Regions from separate parts of the Bradyrhizobium sp. USDA 4541 genome, predicted to be linked through region 3. Evidence: riboswitches for the same ligand, from Rfam matches in the RefSeq annotation. Region 3 holds a riboswitch; each other region holds the start of a gene.

Region 1 (4,211 bases), 1.4 Mb from region 3:
CGACAACACCACGAGATCGGCCGGATCCTGGCCGAGGTCCCTTGGCGTCGCGGTCTCCTCAAGGCCGCGGCTCTCGCGGAAGACGACGTGCATCAGACACCAAGCCGTGCCCTGATCGCGGCTTCATCGATGTCGGCATGTTCGCCGATCACGACGAGCTTCGACTGCCGCGCCCGGGCGCCCCAGGGCATGTCGAACTGATGCCGCACCCGCTCGCCGACCGATTGCACCAACAGCCGCATCGGCTTGCCTTCGACCGCGATGTAGCCCTTGGCGCGCAGCACGTTCTGCTCGCGCGCCAGCCCCTTGATCGAGGCGACCAGCGCGTCGACATCCGAAACTTCCGGAAGATCGATCACGACGGAATTGAAATCGTCGTGCTCGTGTTCCTCCTCGCCATCGTGATGCGACGGCCGCGCCGCGAGATCGCTTTCCGCCGCCGCCCCGAGCCCGAGGATCACGCGCGCGTCGATCGTGCCGTCGACGACGGGCAACATCGGCACCTCGCGCGGCATCTCGGCCGCGATCACCTCTTTCGCTGCCTTGATCCCCTCCGCCCCCGCGAGGTCCGCCTTGGTCAGCAGCACGATATCGGCACATGCGATCTGGTCCTCGAACACTTCCGACAGCGGCGTCTCGTGGTCGAGATTGTCGTCCGCCGCACGCTGCGCATCCACCGCGGCCGGATCAGGCGCAAAACGGCCGGCGGCGACGGCCTCGGCGTCGGCGAGCGCGATCACGCCGTCGACCGTGATCCGCGAACGGATCTCCGGCCAGTCGAACGCTTTCAGCAGCGGCTTCGGCAGCGCGAGCCCGGAAGTTTCGATCACGATGTGATCGGGCTTCACGTTCCGCGCCAGCAACTGCTCCATCGCCGGGATGAAATCGTCGGCGACGGTGCAGCAGATACAGCCATTGGCGAGTTCGACGATGTTCTCGGCCGGACAATTGGCGTCGGCGCACGACTTCAGGATGTCGCCGTCGACGCCTTCGCTGCCGAATTCGTTGACCAGCACCGCGAGCTTCTTGCCGTTGGCATTGCGGATCAGATGCTGGATCAGTGTCGTCTTGCCGGAGCCGAGAAAGCCGGTCACGACGGTGACCGGAATTTTGGCGAGTGTGGTCATTCTGCGGCCTCCGGCACGACGGGAAGAGGTGGAATGCGGGCGAGCGATTGCTTGCGGAAGATTTCCGGACGGCTGCGCCACGGCACGATGCCGTCGGGCGCCGCCGCATAGGCGGAGGCACCGGCGATCACATCCGCGGCATTATCAGCGGACAGTCGGCCGTAGACATAGGACCAGCGCCCCGGCGCGCTGAGCGCGACCGAGCAACCCTGGCTGCAGGCCGACAGGCATGCGACGGGAACCAGATTGACGTCATCAGGCACGCCGGCCTCGACAAGCGCGGCATGCAGGCGTGCACCGGGCGCGAGCTCACCTTCCGCCGGCGTCTGGCCGGCGCGGCAGGTGATGCAGACATGAAGTGTAACGCTCATCGCCCTTCCTGGATTGACAGCGGGAAGCGATGAGGCACACGAACCGATTTTGGACAGGTTCGTTCCCCGTCGCGGAACACCCCGTCCGCCGGTTTCACAACATGCTGCGTTGGCAGGTCTCCCGGCTTGCGGAGCAGGTTTTACCCTTCGATGCCCACCTTCCCGACTCCGTATGGAATCAGTGGCTTGGGCATCTCTCCGGTCACGGTCGCGGGGGCGGCTGCGCTTCGGGCCCGATTTAGCGGAGCCCTATCGCATTCCCTCTTCGCCTGTCGTAGGACAGGAACCAACGCAGGACCACCATTCGTCCAAGCCTCGCACTTGTCAAGCCGAAGGAATGTGATGACTTCTGATGGAAAGGACGCTGAAGACGGCGCCCTCGGCACCGATCTTTCGCCGGATGCGCGCCACGCGGACAAGATGGCGAAAAAGAAGGCCGCCCGCGACCGCATCATGGCGACCAAGAGCGGTGAAAAGGGCCTGATCATCGTTCATACCGGCGCCGGCAAAGGAAAATCGTCCTCCGCGTTCGGCATGATCGTGCGCTGTGTGGCGCACGGCTTTCCCTGCGCCGTGGTGCAGTTCATCAAGGGCGCCTGGGATACCGGCGAGCGCCGCCTGCTCACCGGGCATTTCGGCGATCTCTGTCAATTTCACGCCATGGGCGAAGGCTTTACCTGGGAGACGCAGGATCGCGCCCGCGACATCGCGGCAGCGCAAGCCGGCTGGGAAAAGGCCAAGCAGCTGATCGCAGACCCGAGCCTGCGCATGGTCGTGCTCGACGAGATCAACATCGCGCTACGCTACGACTACCTCGCGATCGCCGATGTCGTCGACTTCCTGACCACGTCGAAGCCGCCGATGACCCATGTCGTGCTCACCGGGCGCAACGCCAAGGAGGAGCTAATCGAGATTGCCGATCTCGTCACCGAGATGACGCTGGTAAAGCATCCGTTCCGCTCCGGCATCAAGGCCCAGCCGGGCGTCGAGTTCTGACGGGCGTCACGATGGCGCGCGCATTGATGATCCAGGGAGCCGGCTCGGACGTGGGCAAATCGCTCATCGTCGCCGGCCTCGCCCGCGCCGCGAGACGGCGCGGCCTGCGCGTGCTGCCGTTCAAGCCGCAGAACATGTCGAACAACGCCGCCGTGACCGTCGATGGCGGCGAGATCGGCCGCGCACAGGCGTTGCAGGCGCTCGCCGCCGGCGTCGAGCCGCACACCGACATGAACCCGGTGCTGCTGAAGCCCGAGACCGATGTCGGCGCCCAGGTCATCGTGCACGGCAAACGGATCGCCACCGCACGCGCGCGCGAATATGCCGGCATGAAACCATCGCTGATGGGCGCGGTGCTGGAGAGTTTTGCGCGCCTGAAGCAGCGCGCCGATCTGGTGCTGGTCGAGGGCGCCGGCAGTCCCGCCGAGGTTAACTTACGCAAGTCCGATATCGCCAATATGGGTTTTGCGCGCAAAGCCGACGTGCCTGTGGTGCTGGTCGGCGACATCGACCGCGGCGGCGTGATCGCGCAGCTCGTCGGCATCAAGACGGTGATCGACCCTGACGATGCGGCGATGATCCAGGGCTTCGTCATCAACAAATTCCGCGGCGATCCGTCGCTGTTCGATGACGGCTATCGCTTGATCGAAGAGCGCACCACCTGGCGCGGATTTGGCGTGCTGCCCTGGTTCGTCCGCGCCGGCGAGCTTCCGGCCGAAGATGCGCTCGGGCTCGGCGAGGCGCGCAAGCCCGGCCAGTGCAAGATCGCGTTCCTTGCGCTGTCGCGGATTGCCAATTTCGACGACCTCGATCCGCTGAAGCTCGAGCCCGGCGTCGATCTCGTGATGGTACGTCCGGGCGAAGCCATCCCGGGTGATGCGAAGCTCGTCATCCTGCCCGGCTCGAAATCGACCCGCGGCGATCTCGCCTTCCTGCGCGCGCAAGGCTGGGACATCGACCTCCTCGCGCATCATCGCCGCGGCGGCCATGTCCTCGGCCTGTGCGGCGGATACCAGATGCTTGGACACAGCGTCGCCGACCCCGATGGGATCGAAGGTCCTGCCGGCGAAACGCGCGGGCTCGGGCTGCTCGATGTCGCGACCACCATGACCGAACAGAAGACGCTGACGCGCTCCAGCGCGGTGCATGCCGCGACCAGCCAACCGATCAGCGCCTATGAAATCCATATCGGGCGCACCGACGGGCCGGATCGCGCGCGGCCCTTTGCATCACTCGACGGTACGGCTGAGGGCGCGGTCTCCGCAGACGGGCGCGTTCACGGCAGCTATCTGCACGGCCTGTTCGCCTCGGACGAATTTCGCAAGGCGTTCCTTGCACAGCTCGACATCCCCGCGGCGGATCAGACTTACGGCGCCAGGGTCGAGAGCGCGCTCGACGCGCTCGCCGGGCACATCGAGACCCATCTCGATGTCGAAGGCCTGCTCGCGCTGGCGCGTTAAAGCGAGATGATTCCTTCTCACCTCGCCCCGCGTGCGGGGAGAGGTCGGAACGCATCGCTAGATGCGTTCCGGGTGAGGGGGAGTCTCCGCAACCGCAGCTGTCGCCGAATATGCGGATGCGGCCCCTCACCCCAGCCCTCTCCCCGTAAGAACGGGGAGAGGGAGCGCAGCGCCGTCGCAATCAGCGCGACAACACGGCGGAAAGGCGCGACCACTCGGCCTCACTGCCCGGCAAGCCGAGGCGCAGCCATCCCGGT
Region 2 (4,211 bases), 6.3 Mb from region 3:
GATCGAGACCAGCGGGATCGCCGATCCCGCCGACATCATCCGCAACCTGATGGATCCCGTGATCTGGAAGGAGGCGCCGCTGGAGACCGTGCTGTGCGTGGTCGACGCGACGCAGCCTGCGGCGATGCTGAACGATGCGCTGCTGCGCTCGCAGCTCCGGGCGGCGGATGTGGTGGCGCTGAGCAAGGTCGATCTGACTGACGCCGCTGCGTGCGCCGCGATCCGCGACGCCGTGCGCGCGGTGCGTCCGGCGGCCGTGGTGGTGGATGCCTTGCATGGCGAGGTGCCGGCCGCGCTGCTGTTCCCGGCGGACCTCGATCATGTGCCGGCTCCGCGCGAGACCGCGCCGCGACGGCCGGCGTCCGATCGCTTCGAGACGCTGAGCTGGACCTCGGAGTGGCCCGTCGTGCTGCCGCGCTTGCAGCAGGCGATCGGCAGACTGGCGCCGAAGCTGGCGCGGGCGAAGGGATTGTTCGAGACGGTGGAGCAGCCCGGGCGGCTGACCGTGTTTCAACTCGCCGGCGGCCGCGCGACCTTGGCTGCGGGCGGCGTGCCGTCGCCCGGCGTGCCGCGCACGCGCATCGTGTTCATCGCCGAGATGGGTGCGCTGTCGCGCGCGGAGATTGATGAGGTGATGCAGGGATGCGTCGAGGCTCAGTGACGCGAACCTACGTTTCCCGTCATACTGAGGTGCGAGGGAAGCAGCGTCTCGAAGGATGAATCGGCCACCAGCCGGGCCGTGCATCCTTCGAGACGCGCGTGCCGCGCTCCTCAGAGTCTGACTCATAAATCACCCAACCTTAGCTGCAGCCGCGAGTCTGCGGGTCAGGAGCCTGATGTGTGCAATCAGCAGCCAGGCAGCTTCGGTTGCCACCGTCGCCTCGAAGTCCTTGGCGAGGCGGCGGCATCTGCCGAACCAAGCGAATGTGCGTTCAACCACCCACCGCCTCGGCAGAAGCTGGAAGCCTTTGACGCCTTGGGGCCGCTCGACGATCTCGACAGTCCATGGACCGCAGTCTGAGAGCGCGTCGAGGAGTTGATTTCCGCGGTAGATCCGGTCGGCAAAGACGTGGCGCAGCCGGGGGAAGTTCATCCGCACGTTCTTCAGCAGCGGTACGGCGCCATGGCAGTCCTGAACGTTGGCCGGATGAACATGAACCCCGAGGAGGAGGCCATTGGTATCCGTCACGATGTGCCGCTTGCGGCCGTAGATGCGCTTGCCTGCATCGTAGCCGCGCGGTCCGCCAGCTTGCGTGGTTGGCGCACTTTGACTGTCGATCACGGCTGCCGTCGGCTTCGGTGTCCGTCCAAGCTTTTTTCGCGCCCGGCGGACAAGCACGCTGACAATCCTCTGCCACCGGCCTGTATCCCGCCATCTATAAAAATAGCCCTGCACCGTCGAATAGGGCGGGAACTCCTGCGGCAACGCCCGCCACTGGCAGCCGGTCGAAACGATATAGAGGATCGCTTCGATCACACGACGCAGCTCCGTCTTACGCGGCCGGCCGCGCCGGTTCGCTCGCGGCAACAGGCGTCTGATCACCGCCCACTCCGCATCGGTCATATCGCTTGCATAACGCAGATCGTCCCGCCGATATTGCTCCCGAGTGATCTTGGTCCAGGGCATCGTGCTCTCCCTCGAATCTTTGCAAATCCGATGGAATCACACCCCACTGAGATCACTCACCCATTTTTCAGTCAGGCTCTCAGGATGACGGGTTGCTTTTCGGCGTCAGCCCTCGACGTCGCTGTGTCATCGCCGCAGCATCACCCGCAAAGCAGGTCTGCGACAATCGCATCGAATTGACAGCTCTGCAGCCAGCACCTATCGTTTTTGCCGACGGTTCCCTTCGGGGATCAAAAGGGAATGCGGTGCGAGGGTAACCCCAATGCCGCAGCTGTCCCCGCAACTGTAAACGGCGAGCCTTTCGTCAATTTGCCACTGGGCCATCAGGCCCGGGAAGGCGTCGACAGGCGATGACCCGTGAGCCAGGAGACCTGCCGTCAGTCGTGGTCACACGCGAGCACATCGGGCGGGGGCGTCCTGGTGGGATCGGAGCACTGCCTTTTTTGGCAATGCGCCAGTCCACGTTCGCGGTGACGTGCCACGTTACCGCGAGTCCTTTTCATGTCTCCGTCCTCTCCCGTTGCGCGCAAATGGCGCCTCGGTCTTCTCTGCTCCCTGTCATCATTGTTGTTGCCGGTCGAAGGCTCGGCACAAACGCCGCCACCAACCAGACTCGATCCGATTGAGGTCGCGCCTTCCGCTGCGGCAAAGCCGAAGCCTGCGGCGCGCAGCCGTGACATGACCGCTGCGGCGCGGCCACGGCCGAGGCCTGCAACAGCCGGCAACGCCCCGCGCGTCGCGGCGTCGGGCGTACCGGGATCGGCATCGCCGACGCTCAATGCCACCACGCAGGGCGGCACCGGCAGTCGTCTCAACCTGACGCCGCTGCAGACGCCGGCAAGCGTCGAGATCATCACGGCGCAGACCATCGCCGAACGCGGCCAGCATAATGTGCTCGATGCCGTCACCCAGGATGCGGCCGGGTTCGTCGCAACGCCGGCACCCGGCAACGGCGGCCTGTCGTTCAGCACCCGCGGCTTTGCCGGCAGCAACTCGGTGATGACGCTGTATGACGGCACGCGCTTCTATATCGGTTCCGGCACGCTAACGTTCCCCTACGACACCTGGTCGACGCAACGCATCGAAGTGCTGCGCGGTCCGGCCTCGGTGCTGTACGGCGAAGGCGCGATCGGCGGCGTCATCAATGTGATCCCGAAGAAACCGCTCAATACGCCCACTAACGAGGCCGAGGTTTCGCTCGACAGCAACATGACGCGGCGGCTCTCGGTGGACAGCACCGGTCCGATCAATCCCAATGTGTCGTACCGCGTCAATGCCACAGGCAACATGTCGGACGGCTGGGTCGATCGCGACAAGACCTCGAACGCGATGGTCTCCGCTGCCGTGCGGGTGCAGGCGTCGGACAATCTCGCCTTCACGCTGTCGGAAGACTACGGCGACCGCAGCCCGTCGCGCTATTTCGGCACGCCGCTGATCAACGGCTCGATCCAGGACGCGCTGCGCTTCAAGAACTACAATGCAGCGGACAGCGCGATCCGCTATCAGGACAGCTGGACCCGGTTCAAGACCGAGTGGGACGTCGCCGACGGCATCAAGGTCAACAACACGCTGTATTACCTGACCAGCGAGCGGCACTGGCGCGACATCGAGAACTACACCTGGAATCCGAAGACCCAGCTGATCGATCGCACGAGCTATATCGAGATCTTCCACGACCAGAAGCAGCTCGGCAACCGGATGGATACGACCTTCAGCGGCCACGTGTTCGGCCTTGCGAACCAGGTCGTCGCCGGGTTCGACGTCAACCGGATCGACTTCACCCATACCAACAACTCGCCCTATGGCGGCGCGTCGTCGGTCAATCCTTATGTGTTCGATCCCGGATCGTTCTTCGCCACGACGACGGCGACCACGCGGGGCTTCAACGCGATCGTCAATCAATACGCGCTGTTCGCCGAGGATCGGCTCTCGCTGAACGATCAGTTGTCGCTGGTGACCGGGGTCAGGTATGATCGCCCCGAAGTGGACCGCACCGACTACAAGACGCCGGCAAACAGTTTTGAGACGACGCTATCGGGCACCAGCTGGCGCGCGGGCCTCGTTTACGAGCCGATCAAGAACCTCGCGTTCTATGGCCAGTACGCGGTCGGCGTCGATCCGGTCAGCAATCTGATCTCACTGTCGACCACGCAGAAGACATTCCAGCTTGCGACCGGCAAGCAGACCGAGATCGGGGTCAAGCAGTCGTTCTGGGGCGGCCGCGGCGAGTGGACGCTGGCTGCCTACGAGATCGTCAAGACCGGGCTCACGATTCCCGATCCCGGCAACCCTACCGGCGGCGTGGCATTGCAGATCGGCCAGCAATCATCCCGCGGGGTCGAAGGATCGATCGGGCTCGCGCTGAACGACGGCTGGCGCGTCGACGCCAATCTTGCGCTGTTGCGCGCCAGATACGACAACAACAGCCAGGTGGTCGGCGGCAAGATCGTCAGCTTCAACGGCAATGTCCCGGTCAACGTGCCGCAGCAGGTCTCGAATGTCTGGCTGACCTGGGATTTCGCGCCCAACTGGTCGGTCTATGGCGGCGTGCAGATCGTCGGTGCGATGTACTCCGATCTTGCCA
Region 3 (4,211 bases):
TTGTCACCGACCTCGATGTCCGATTGAGTGAAGAAGCGGAATATCTGGGTGAGCAGCGCGCGCTCGTTGGCAGTGACACGATCCGACGCCCAATCCTTGAGGTCGGAGCCGAGCGGAACCTCCTCGCCCATCCAATGGGTCTGCTGCTGACGCTTCCAGAACTCGTAAGCCCAGCCATAGCGATCAACGTCATAGCTTCCGGTCGAGTCCAGGAGGCCGACCCGTCCCTTGCCGATCAACGTGCGCGGATCGACAGCCGAGAGGTCAATCACTGACATGCAAGGCACTCCTCATAGTCGGTGCGCTGCGGCTGCGGTCGTTCCGCCTCGTCACGGCCGCTGATTTTGCCGGCGAACGCTGCGCGCGAGATCGACTTCGAACGGCAGTAATAGAGGCTTTTCAATCCGCGCTCCCATGCCGTCCAATGCAGCATATGGAGATCCCACTTATCGACGTCGGCCGCCAGATAGAGGTTGATCGATTGACTCTGGCAGATGAACGGCGCGCGGTCGGCGGCGAGCTCGATGATCCAGCGCTGGTCAATCTCGAAAGCGGTGCGAAAGATCGCTTTCTCGTGCTCCGAGAGGATGTCGAGATGAGCGACCGATCCCTCGTGCGCTATGATCGACTGCCATATCGCCGGGGTGTTGGCGCCCTTGGCCGTGAGTACCCTGGCGAGATGCGGATTGCGCACCGAGATGGCGCCAGACAATGTCTTATGGGTGTAAATGTTGGCCGGGACTGGCTCGATGCAAGCGCTCGTGCCGCCGCAGATAATGCTGATCGAGGCGGTCGGCGCAATTGCGATCTTATGGCTGAATCGCGCCATCACGCCGCGTTCCAGCGCATCCGGGCAAGGGCCGCGCTCGCGAGCGAGCGTCACCGACGCCGCGTCGGCATCCCGCCGGATTTTCCGGAACATGTTCAGATTGAACGACTTGGCCAGGACGCTCTCCATCGGAATGCCCTTGGCCTGAAGGAACGAGTGGAAGCCCATGACGCCTAGGCCGACGGAGCGCTCGCGTAGGGCAGCATAGCGGGCACGCCTCATGCCCTCCGGCGCCACCGTGATGAAGTGGGTGAGCACGTTGTCAAGGAAACGCATGATGTCTTCGATGAAGCCCGGCTCCTCGCTCCACCGGTCCCATGTCTCGAGATTGAGCGATGAGAGACAGCACACCGCGGTGCGCTCCTCGTCGCGATGATCGATGCCGGTCGGCAGGGTAATTTCGCTGCACAAATTGGAGGTCGAGACCTTGAGGCCGAGGTCGCGCTGGTGCTTGGGAAGGGCGCGGTTCACGGTGTCGATGAACAAGAGATAAGGCTCGCCGGTCTGCAGCCGGTTCTCGAGGATACGTTGCCACAGCTGGCGAGCGTCGATCTCGCGAACCATTTCGCTGGTCTTTGGACTGCGAAGCGCGAACGCTGTCCCGGCTCGCACGGCATGCATAAATTCGTCAGTAACGTTGATGCCGTGATGCAGGTTGAGGCTCTTACGATTGAAGTCGCCGGACGCCTTCCGGATCTCAAGGAACTCCTCTATCTCGGGATGTTGGACATCGAGATAGACTGCCGCCGAGCCGCGCCGCAACGAGCCTTGACTGATCGCCAGCGTCAGGCCGTCCATGACGTGGATAAACGGGATGATGCCCGAGGTGACACCGCCCTTAACCTTCTCGCCGATCGAGCGAACATTCCCCCAGTAGGTACCGATGCCGCCGCCGTTGGAGGCAAGCCAGACGTTCTCGTTCCAGGCGCCGACAATACCTTCGAGCGAATCCGAGACCGAATTGAGGAAGCATGAAATGGGTAGACCACGCAAGCTGCCGCCATTCGAGAGCACCGGCGTCGCCGGCATGAACCACAGTCGGGACATTGCATCATATAGACGCTGAGCATGTGCAACATCGTCCGCAAACGCGCACGATACCCGCGCAAACATGTCCTGGACGCCTTCGCCCGCGAGCAGATAACGGTCGGTCAATGTCAGCTTGCCGAACGATGTCAGGAGGCTGTCGCGCGATCGATCAAGTGCAAGGTCGGACGGCTTTGGAGCTGGCGCGAGGGGACGCGGCAGCGGGGCCAGCGATGGAGGCGGCGCAACAGACCGCTGAAGCGGGGCAAGCGCTGCCTGTGCTTGCGCTGCCCGCACACTGGATGGTGTAACGAGATGACCCTGCTGATCGAAATCAAAAGACGGCGACATCGGCAACCCCGCGATGTTTGGAGCCGGGGCCACGGACGACTTGCAGGAGACAAACGTCCCTCAGTGCAAGCGCTCCACCGGGGCACCCCGCCCGAGGACGTTTGTTCTGTCGCGGCAGGTCTCCTGGCTTGCGGGTCGCTGCGGCTGTCGACCTTCCCGGCGCGTTTCTGCGCCAGTGGCCCATGATGACAACCGCTCACCGCTTACAGTTGCGGGGGCAGCCCCGGAGTAGCCGTTCGGCGCACCGGGTTCCCTCTTAGCTTCCTGTCCTACAAGATAAAGGATGGAAGAACCATGACAGATCTACATCTAGGCGTCACTTGCCGAGATTCGTCAAGTCTCGTTTGGGGTACATCAAGTCAGAAGAGGACACCGCGAAGTCAATGAATGGAGTGGCCGACGCCGAGCACCGGTATGTTCCGCTATCCATATACGTCCACCTGTGGCTGTTCAGGCAAATCAATCCAGAAATCCGGCCGACCATTCATCAGTCTATGCTGATCTGGAACGTAGATCCTACCAAAGGCTCTGAGACCGTTTTTTTCCGTTCCGATGAGTATGAGCGGATCTTCAGCTCAAGATCTTCGAAGCTATCAGCGTCAACGATCCAGATGAAATCGTGTCTAAGGCGCTGGAAAGCTATCATGGACGTAGCCGACGCAGTCAGCTCCTCGACACACGACGCTCCCCGTGCGATCTCGCTGCTCGAACGGCTGACGGCCCTGAAGAACACGAAAGCTCATCGAGCTCGCAGCGGCTAAGCCGCTGTAAGCGCGACGAAACCGGCTCCCTTCGTGAATTTACCGTCGGCGCAAGCCTTGTCTCACAATGAAGGAGCAAGTCCGCGGCGGCGCGTCCCACCGAGATCGCCTTGTCAATATCTTTCTAGCTAGTATAGCTGCTGTTCGGCGCGCATAGCAGATCGATTTGGTCGCGGCGCATCTAGGTCGCCGCCCTTCTGATCAATTCGGCACGTGCCCGGTGCATGTTTGTAGCGAACCAATTGTCTGGCCCATTCTCGCGATCTGCCGATAAAGGCTTCGCCTACTGTTCGGTGCCCAAAGAAGCCAGGTTGGTCCTACTCGGCCGCGTCCATCAGGATTTCCGGATCGTCGCGCCTCTCATCGCGCCCCAGAGCAATCTTCGCAACACGCGAAAGCCTCCAGGGCCGTGCTGGATCACGCCCGACGCGCTTGAATCGTACCCGACGTCATGTTGCAGGATTCGGCGCAAGCCACGACTGTTTGGCAAACAAGCTTGGCATTTCGGACGCGATCGGAACAACGTATGTCGCCTCTGGGCGGTCCCATGTCGGCGATTGACTGCTCGGTCCGGCGACACGGAGATGATGTGGTCCTCAGGATCGAGCACCTCCCGGAGCCCTATTTGCGGCTCTCCTCGACAACATCAAGAGCTGTCGAGCTGACGTGTTTCTGGAGGAAAGGAGGATGCTAGGCGCAGACATGGTGGTAGGCGGCAATCGACACCCAGAGAGAGGAGCGCCGGACTGGTCCTCCTGTACCCTGTTGTCGAAACCAGCGTGGCAAAGCACGGGCTTCATTCAAGGCATCTCGCCCAACGTCCAAACTCCGGTTGCGATCGTTTCAGGCAAGGCGCGACGCCGCGTTAGCTGCGCTCGATCTGCGGCAATTGCCTGCTCCGGCACCTGAAAGGACCAGATACATGACGGCATACCCTAGGGTCTTACAAGAGTTGCGTGTGGTTGAGCCCGGCCATCGGGTATTGGAGATAACCACGACCACCGGCTGCATCGTCAGATGTTCTTATTGCTCCCAGGACAAGTTTGCAGATCGCCAAAGGCCCGTATCCCAAGCCAAGCATCTGGGTGTTCAGGATTTCAAGCAATGTCTCTCACGCGTACCGACAGCTACTGGCATTAGTTTTTCCGGATATTCGGAACCCTGGTTGCATCCGCATTGCAGCACGATGGTTGAGCATGCTTACGCACGCGGCCACGACGTCCGGATCTTCACGACCCTTGTTG
Region 4 (4,211 bases), 380 kb from region 3:
CCTTGGTGTAGTTTTCCGATACTCGATTACACCGGGCGCATACCCCGGCATAATTGAGCTACACTGAGCCGTGCTTTAGCTTGGGTTCAGATTTACGGCGAATGTCCTCGCCGGCGATCGGACCATCGGCTGTCCTCCCTCCTCCGATGGAAGTCGGCGATGCGTCAGCGTCGCTTCCTCTCAGACTTGACTTTCGCCCGGTCTGCTAACGCGGCCGGGCTTTTTTATGCTCATCCAAAGCTCCGTCCAGACGATCGAGAGCGCAGGTGAATAGAAGCGGATCAGCTTCCGCAAGGAGAGAGAGAGAGAGAGAGAGAGAGAGAGAGAGAGAGCCAAGTGCAGGATCAGTGGCTTGGCCGATCAGATGCTGCGCGCAGTTCGCGGGCGGCGGCGACCATGTTGACCAGCGCCGGGCGAACCTCCTCCCATTTGCGCGTCTTCAGACCACAGTCCGGATTTACCCAGAGCTGCGAATCCTGCAACCGCTGCCGAGCCAATGCGATCAGCTCCTTCATTTCCCCTGCCTCGGGAATGCGGGGAGAGTGGATGTCATATACGCCCGGCCCGATTTGATTGGGATATTTGTAGTTCCTGAACGCGTCGAGCAGCTCCATCTTCGAGCGCGACGTTTCGATCGAGATGACATCCGCGTCCATTGCAGCAATCGCATCGATGATGTCATTGAACTCCGAGTAGCACATATGCGTATGAATCTGCGTTCGATCAGCAACGCCCGATGAGCAGATGCGGAAGCTATCCCCGGCCCACTCAAGATAGGCCGCCCACTCCGATCGACGCAAGGGTAATCCTTCGCGGAGTGCAGCTTCGTCGATCTGAATCATGGTCGCCCCGGCTGTCTCGAGATCGCGCACTTCGTCTCGGATCGCGAGCGCAATCTGGCGGCAGACCTCGCCTCTTGGAATATCATCGCGAACAAACGACCAGTTCAAGATCGTTACCGGTCCGGTCAACATTGCCTTCACCGGCTTGCCGGTCAGTGACTGCGCGTAGCGCCACCAGTCGACGGTGATCGGCTTTGGCCGCAAAACATCTCCGAATAGGATCGGTGGCCTGACACAGCGCGAGCCATAGGATTGCACCCAACCATTCCTGGTAAATGCGAAGCCGGCGAGTTGCTCGCCGAAGTACTGCACCATATCATTGCGCTCAAACTCGCCATGTACGAGGACGTCCAGACCGATGTCCTCTTGCCAGCGTATAGCGCGCGCAGTCTCCTCCTTGAGGAATTTGTCATATTGCTCGTCGCTGATCGCGCCTCGCGCGTGTGCCGCACGGGCATTACGGACCTCTATAGTCTGCGGGAACGATCCGATCGTCGTGGTAGGAAAAGCCGGTAGTGCGAAGCGCTTGCGTTGGATCTCGGCACGACGGACAAATGGGCTGGCGCGCCGGCGCATGGTTTGGTCGATAGCTTTCATCCGCACAGCGAGATTGGCATCACGAATCTTCGGCGAAGTTCGGCGGGCGGTCGCGGCACGTTGCGATTCCGCAACAGCTTCCGCAACGTTCTGGTCACCTGCGAGCGCTTGCGCCAGGATCGCAAGCTCACGCATCTTCTGAACCGAGAAAGCAAGCCAGCTCTTGACATCGGAAGCGAGCCCGATCTCGAGTTCAACATCGACCGGCACATGAAGCAGCGAGCAGGATGGAGCGATCTGGACACGGTGCCTGTCTAGCTTCGCAACGGCGGGCTCCAGCTGCTGGCGGAGTACCGACAGATCCGACCGCCACACATTTCGTCCGTCGATGACACCAAGCGACATGATGAGATCGCGTCGGCGGGCAGCTATAATCCGCTCCAACAGCTTCGGCGCGCGAACTAGATCCGCATGCAGTCCGGCAACGGGCATGTTCAACGCCGTATCCAGATTGTCGCCGAGATCGCCAAAATAGCTGGCGACCATGATCTTGACGTCAGGGGCCTCCGTGGTGAGCCGGTCATAGGCGTGCAGCAAAGATTTTCGCGAATCCTCATCCAAATCAAGGGCCAGGCAGGGCTCGTCGCATTGAACCCAGTCTGCTCCCCGTTTGGCCAGTTCTTGCAGAACCTCGACATAGACCGGTATCAGGTCATCCAGGAGCGACAGGGGCCGGAACGCAGGATCCGCACTCTTGCCAAGCTTCAAGAATGTGACCGGCCCGATCAGGACAGGGCGGGTCTGGAACCCAAGGGCCTTGGCTTCCTCGTACTCCTCGACAGGCTTGCGAGAGGACAGCCGGAACGTCTGTCCCCGATGAAATTCAGGGACCATGTAGTGGTAGTTGGTGTCGAACCACTTGGTCATCTCCTGTGCGGGCGCGCCATATCCGCCCGATCCGTGGCTGCAACTCGCAGTCTGGCGGTCCCACTGTGAACCGCGGGCCATCTCGAAGTACGTCTTGAGTGAAACCGGTTCGGTTTTCGAGGCGTAGATTTCCGGGATGGCACCAACCATGACGGAGGTGTCGAGCACCTGGTCGTACAACGAGAAATCGTTGGACGGAATGACGGTGACACCGAGGGATCTTTGGCGAGCCCAGTTCGCAGCACGCAGGCCAGCTGCGTCCTCGAGCAATTGCTGTTCGCTGATTGCGCCGGCCCAGTAACTTTCGAGCGCGCGTTTGAGCTCGCGCCTCGGACCGATCCGAGGCGTTCCAAGCGTAGCAACCGGAAGGGAGAGAAGAGACATAGCGCTAACCCCGTAGTTGGGGGCAAAGGCCATGGCGGACGCAAGCAGGATCGCCCGAGCGGCGGCTGCTTGGCGCACCACCGGGACACCCCGCCCGTGGACGTATATTGGTCGAGGCAGGTCTCCTGGCTCGCGGGTCATCGCCGCTGTCCGGCCTTCCCGAAGCCGCACCGGCTTCAGTGACATTGTTGGACAGCGGCTCGCCGCTTACAGTTGCGGGGGCAGCGCCGGCCTGTTCACCGGCTTCCCTCTTAGCTCCGGATCCAGCAGGACCGGAGAACCTCTACGATTTGAATTATCGGCAACAGACCTCTTCCGTCAACCTCTCAGATGACTCTCTCACGTCAATGCTGCCATCGGTGACTCAAATGGCCATTTAACGTCGAAAGTTGACCACGACTGGAAGCTCTCTCCAATATATGTGCCGAAAGAATTGTCGAAGGCGCAAGTCGCGGCGCTTCCAGCGTGCCGGCGTCCTGGCTCTCGACAGCCAAGAACCGCCGCCAGGGGCAAAACAGCTGCACAAGCTTCATCAGCATACCCGGCGCGCATGTTGATCTACGAGCCAACCAATACTGGTAGGCGACTTGCGGCCTCCGATGCCGATAATACTCGGGCACGCACATCGATTCGCCTCAACGAACGCTGGGAGGCCCGCAATGAAGAAAATGGCTGTTTGGAGCGCGGTCGGCGTCTTTGCTGTCACCGTCTTTGCGATCGGCCTATTCGGGTGATTGGTGAAAGCGTTCATGAATCAACCCGACAGACAGATGCTCTCGAGAATGTTGAGCAACGCGAGAGGAAATTAGCGCGACTTGATCGTTTCTCGCTTGCCGGCCGCCGCGACTGGAAACAGCGGCTCATCCGACCATGAATGCGTAGCCGAGGCCGCTGGACGATTGACAAGATCGAACCATCGTGCGCGTAGGCAGAAACGCGCGCGCCATATCATTTGCCTGCCTGACGACGCGCTTCCGAACGATTCCGCGCGCCCGGCGGTGACGAGCGACTTTTGCTTATCGTCAATTACGAGCCGATAGAGATCGGCTGATAGAGATCGCAGGGCGTTCGGGTGAGCACACCGGACCGGACGGTCCAACAGCTTTCAAAGGTGCCTCCCGATTTCTCATCCGTAAATCGGCAGCGGCCTTCGCCTGCGCCTCGAAGATCTGTGCGACAAAAGCTGAACCGGCCTACGCGGATCGGCGGAATGGAAACATAGAAACGAATGCAGGTCGGAAAGCGGACAAATACTGCACAAATCCGGCGCGATTTGCCGGCTATTTCCTGGCACGAAGGATGCAAGCTCAAGGGTGCCCAGGCTTCTCCTCTTGGGCAGGTCCAGCACAGCAAATTGAGGTTGTGGCTGGCCCACTGAAGTTAGCGGCGCGTGACATCGAGGGGACAGCGCCTGCTCGCGCGGGACATCGGCAGGCGCCCGTGTCACGTTGCCGCTAACTTCTTCCAATCGAGGATAGCATTGAAGGCTGCCCGCTTTGACGTGTGGATGAAAAACCGATG

Evidence for each region. A riboswitch is a leader RNA that binds a small molecule or an ion and turns the genes downstream of it on or off. The one in region 3 is predicted to bind cobalamin.
Region 1: another riboswitch for cobalamin. It lies ahead of J2R80_RS35520 (DUF1636 domain-containing protein); the one in region 3 lies ahead of J2R80_RS41325 (ribonucleoside-diphosphate reductase subunit alpha).
Region 2: another riboswitch for cobalamin. It lies ahead of J2R80_RS11335 (TonB-dependent receptor); the one in region 3 lies ahead of J2R80_RS41325 (ribonucleoside-diphosphate reductase subunit alpha).
Region 4: another riboswitch for cobalamin. It lies ahead of metE (5-methyltetrahydropteroyltriglutamate--homocysteine S-methyltransferase); the one in region 3 lies ahead of J2R80_RS41325 (ribonucleoside-diphosphate reductase subunit alpha).

The regions. Positions count from the first base shown of each region.
Region 1 covers NZ_JALJZF010000001.1:7,353,288-7,357,498, forward strand. Annotated here, with positions in the region: gene cobN (cobaltochelatase subunit CobN) at 1-93, opposite strand, end outside; gene cobW (cobalamin biosynthesis protein CobW) at 93-1,127, opposite strand; gene J2R80_RS35520 (DUF1636 domain-containing protein) at 1,124-1,498, opposite strand; cobalamin riboswitch at 1,592-1,804, opposite strand; gene cobO (cob(I)yrinic acid a,c-diamide adenosyltransferase) at 1,841-2,494, shown strand; gene J2R80_RS35530 (cobyric acid synthase) at 2,506-3,954, shown strand; gene cobD (threonine-phosphate decarboxylase CobD) at 4,136-4,211, opposite strand, start outside.
Region 2 covers NZ_JALJZF010000001.1:2,431,154-2,435,364, forward strand. Annotated here, with positions in the region: gene J2R80_RS11325 (GTP-binding protein) at 1-661, shown strand, start outside; gene J2R80_RS11330 (IS5 family transposase) at 791-1,627, opposite strand; cobalamin riboswitch at 1,825-2,021, shown strand; gene J2R80_RS11335 (TonB-dependent receptor) at 2,129-4,211, shown strand, end outside.
Region 3 covers NZ_JALJZF010000001.1:8,744,921-8,749,131, forward strand. Annotated here, with positions in the region: gene J2R80_RS41320 (ribonucleotide-diphosphate reductase subunit beta) at 1-239, opposite strand, end outside; gene J2R80_RS41325 (ribonucleoside-diphosphate reductase subunit alpha) at 269-2,206, opposite strand; cobalamin riboswitch at 2,302-2,518, opposite strand; gene J2R80_RS41330 (radical SAM/SPASM domain-containing protein) at 3,890-4,211, shown strand, end outside.
Region 4 covers NZ_JALJZF010000001.1:8,361,440-8,365,650, forward strand. Annotated here, with positions in the region: gene metE (5-methyltetrahydropteroyltriglutamate--homocysteine S-methyltransferase) at 345-2,690, opposite strand; cobalamin riboswitch at 2,788-2,990, opposite strand.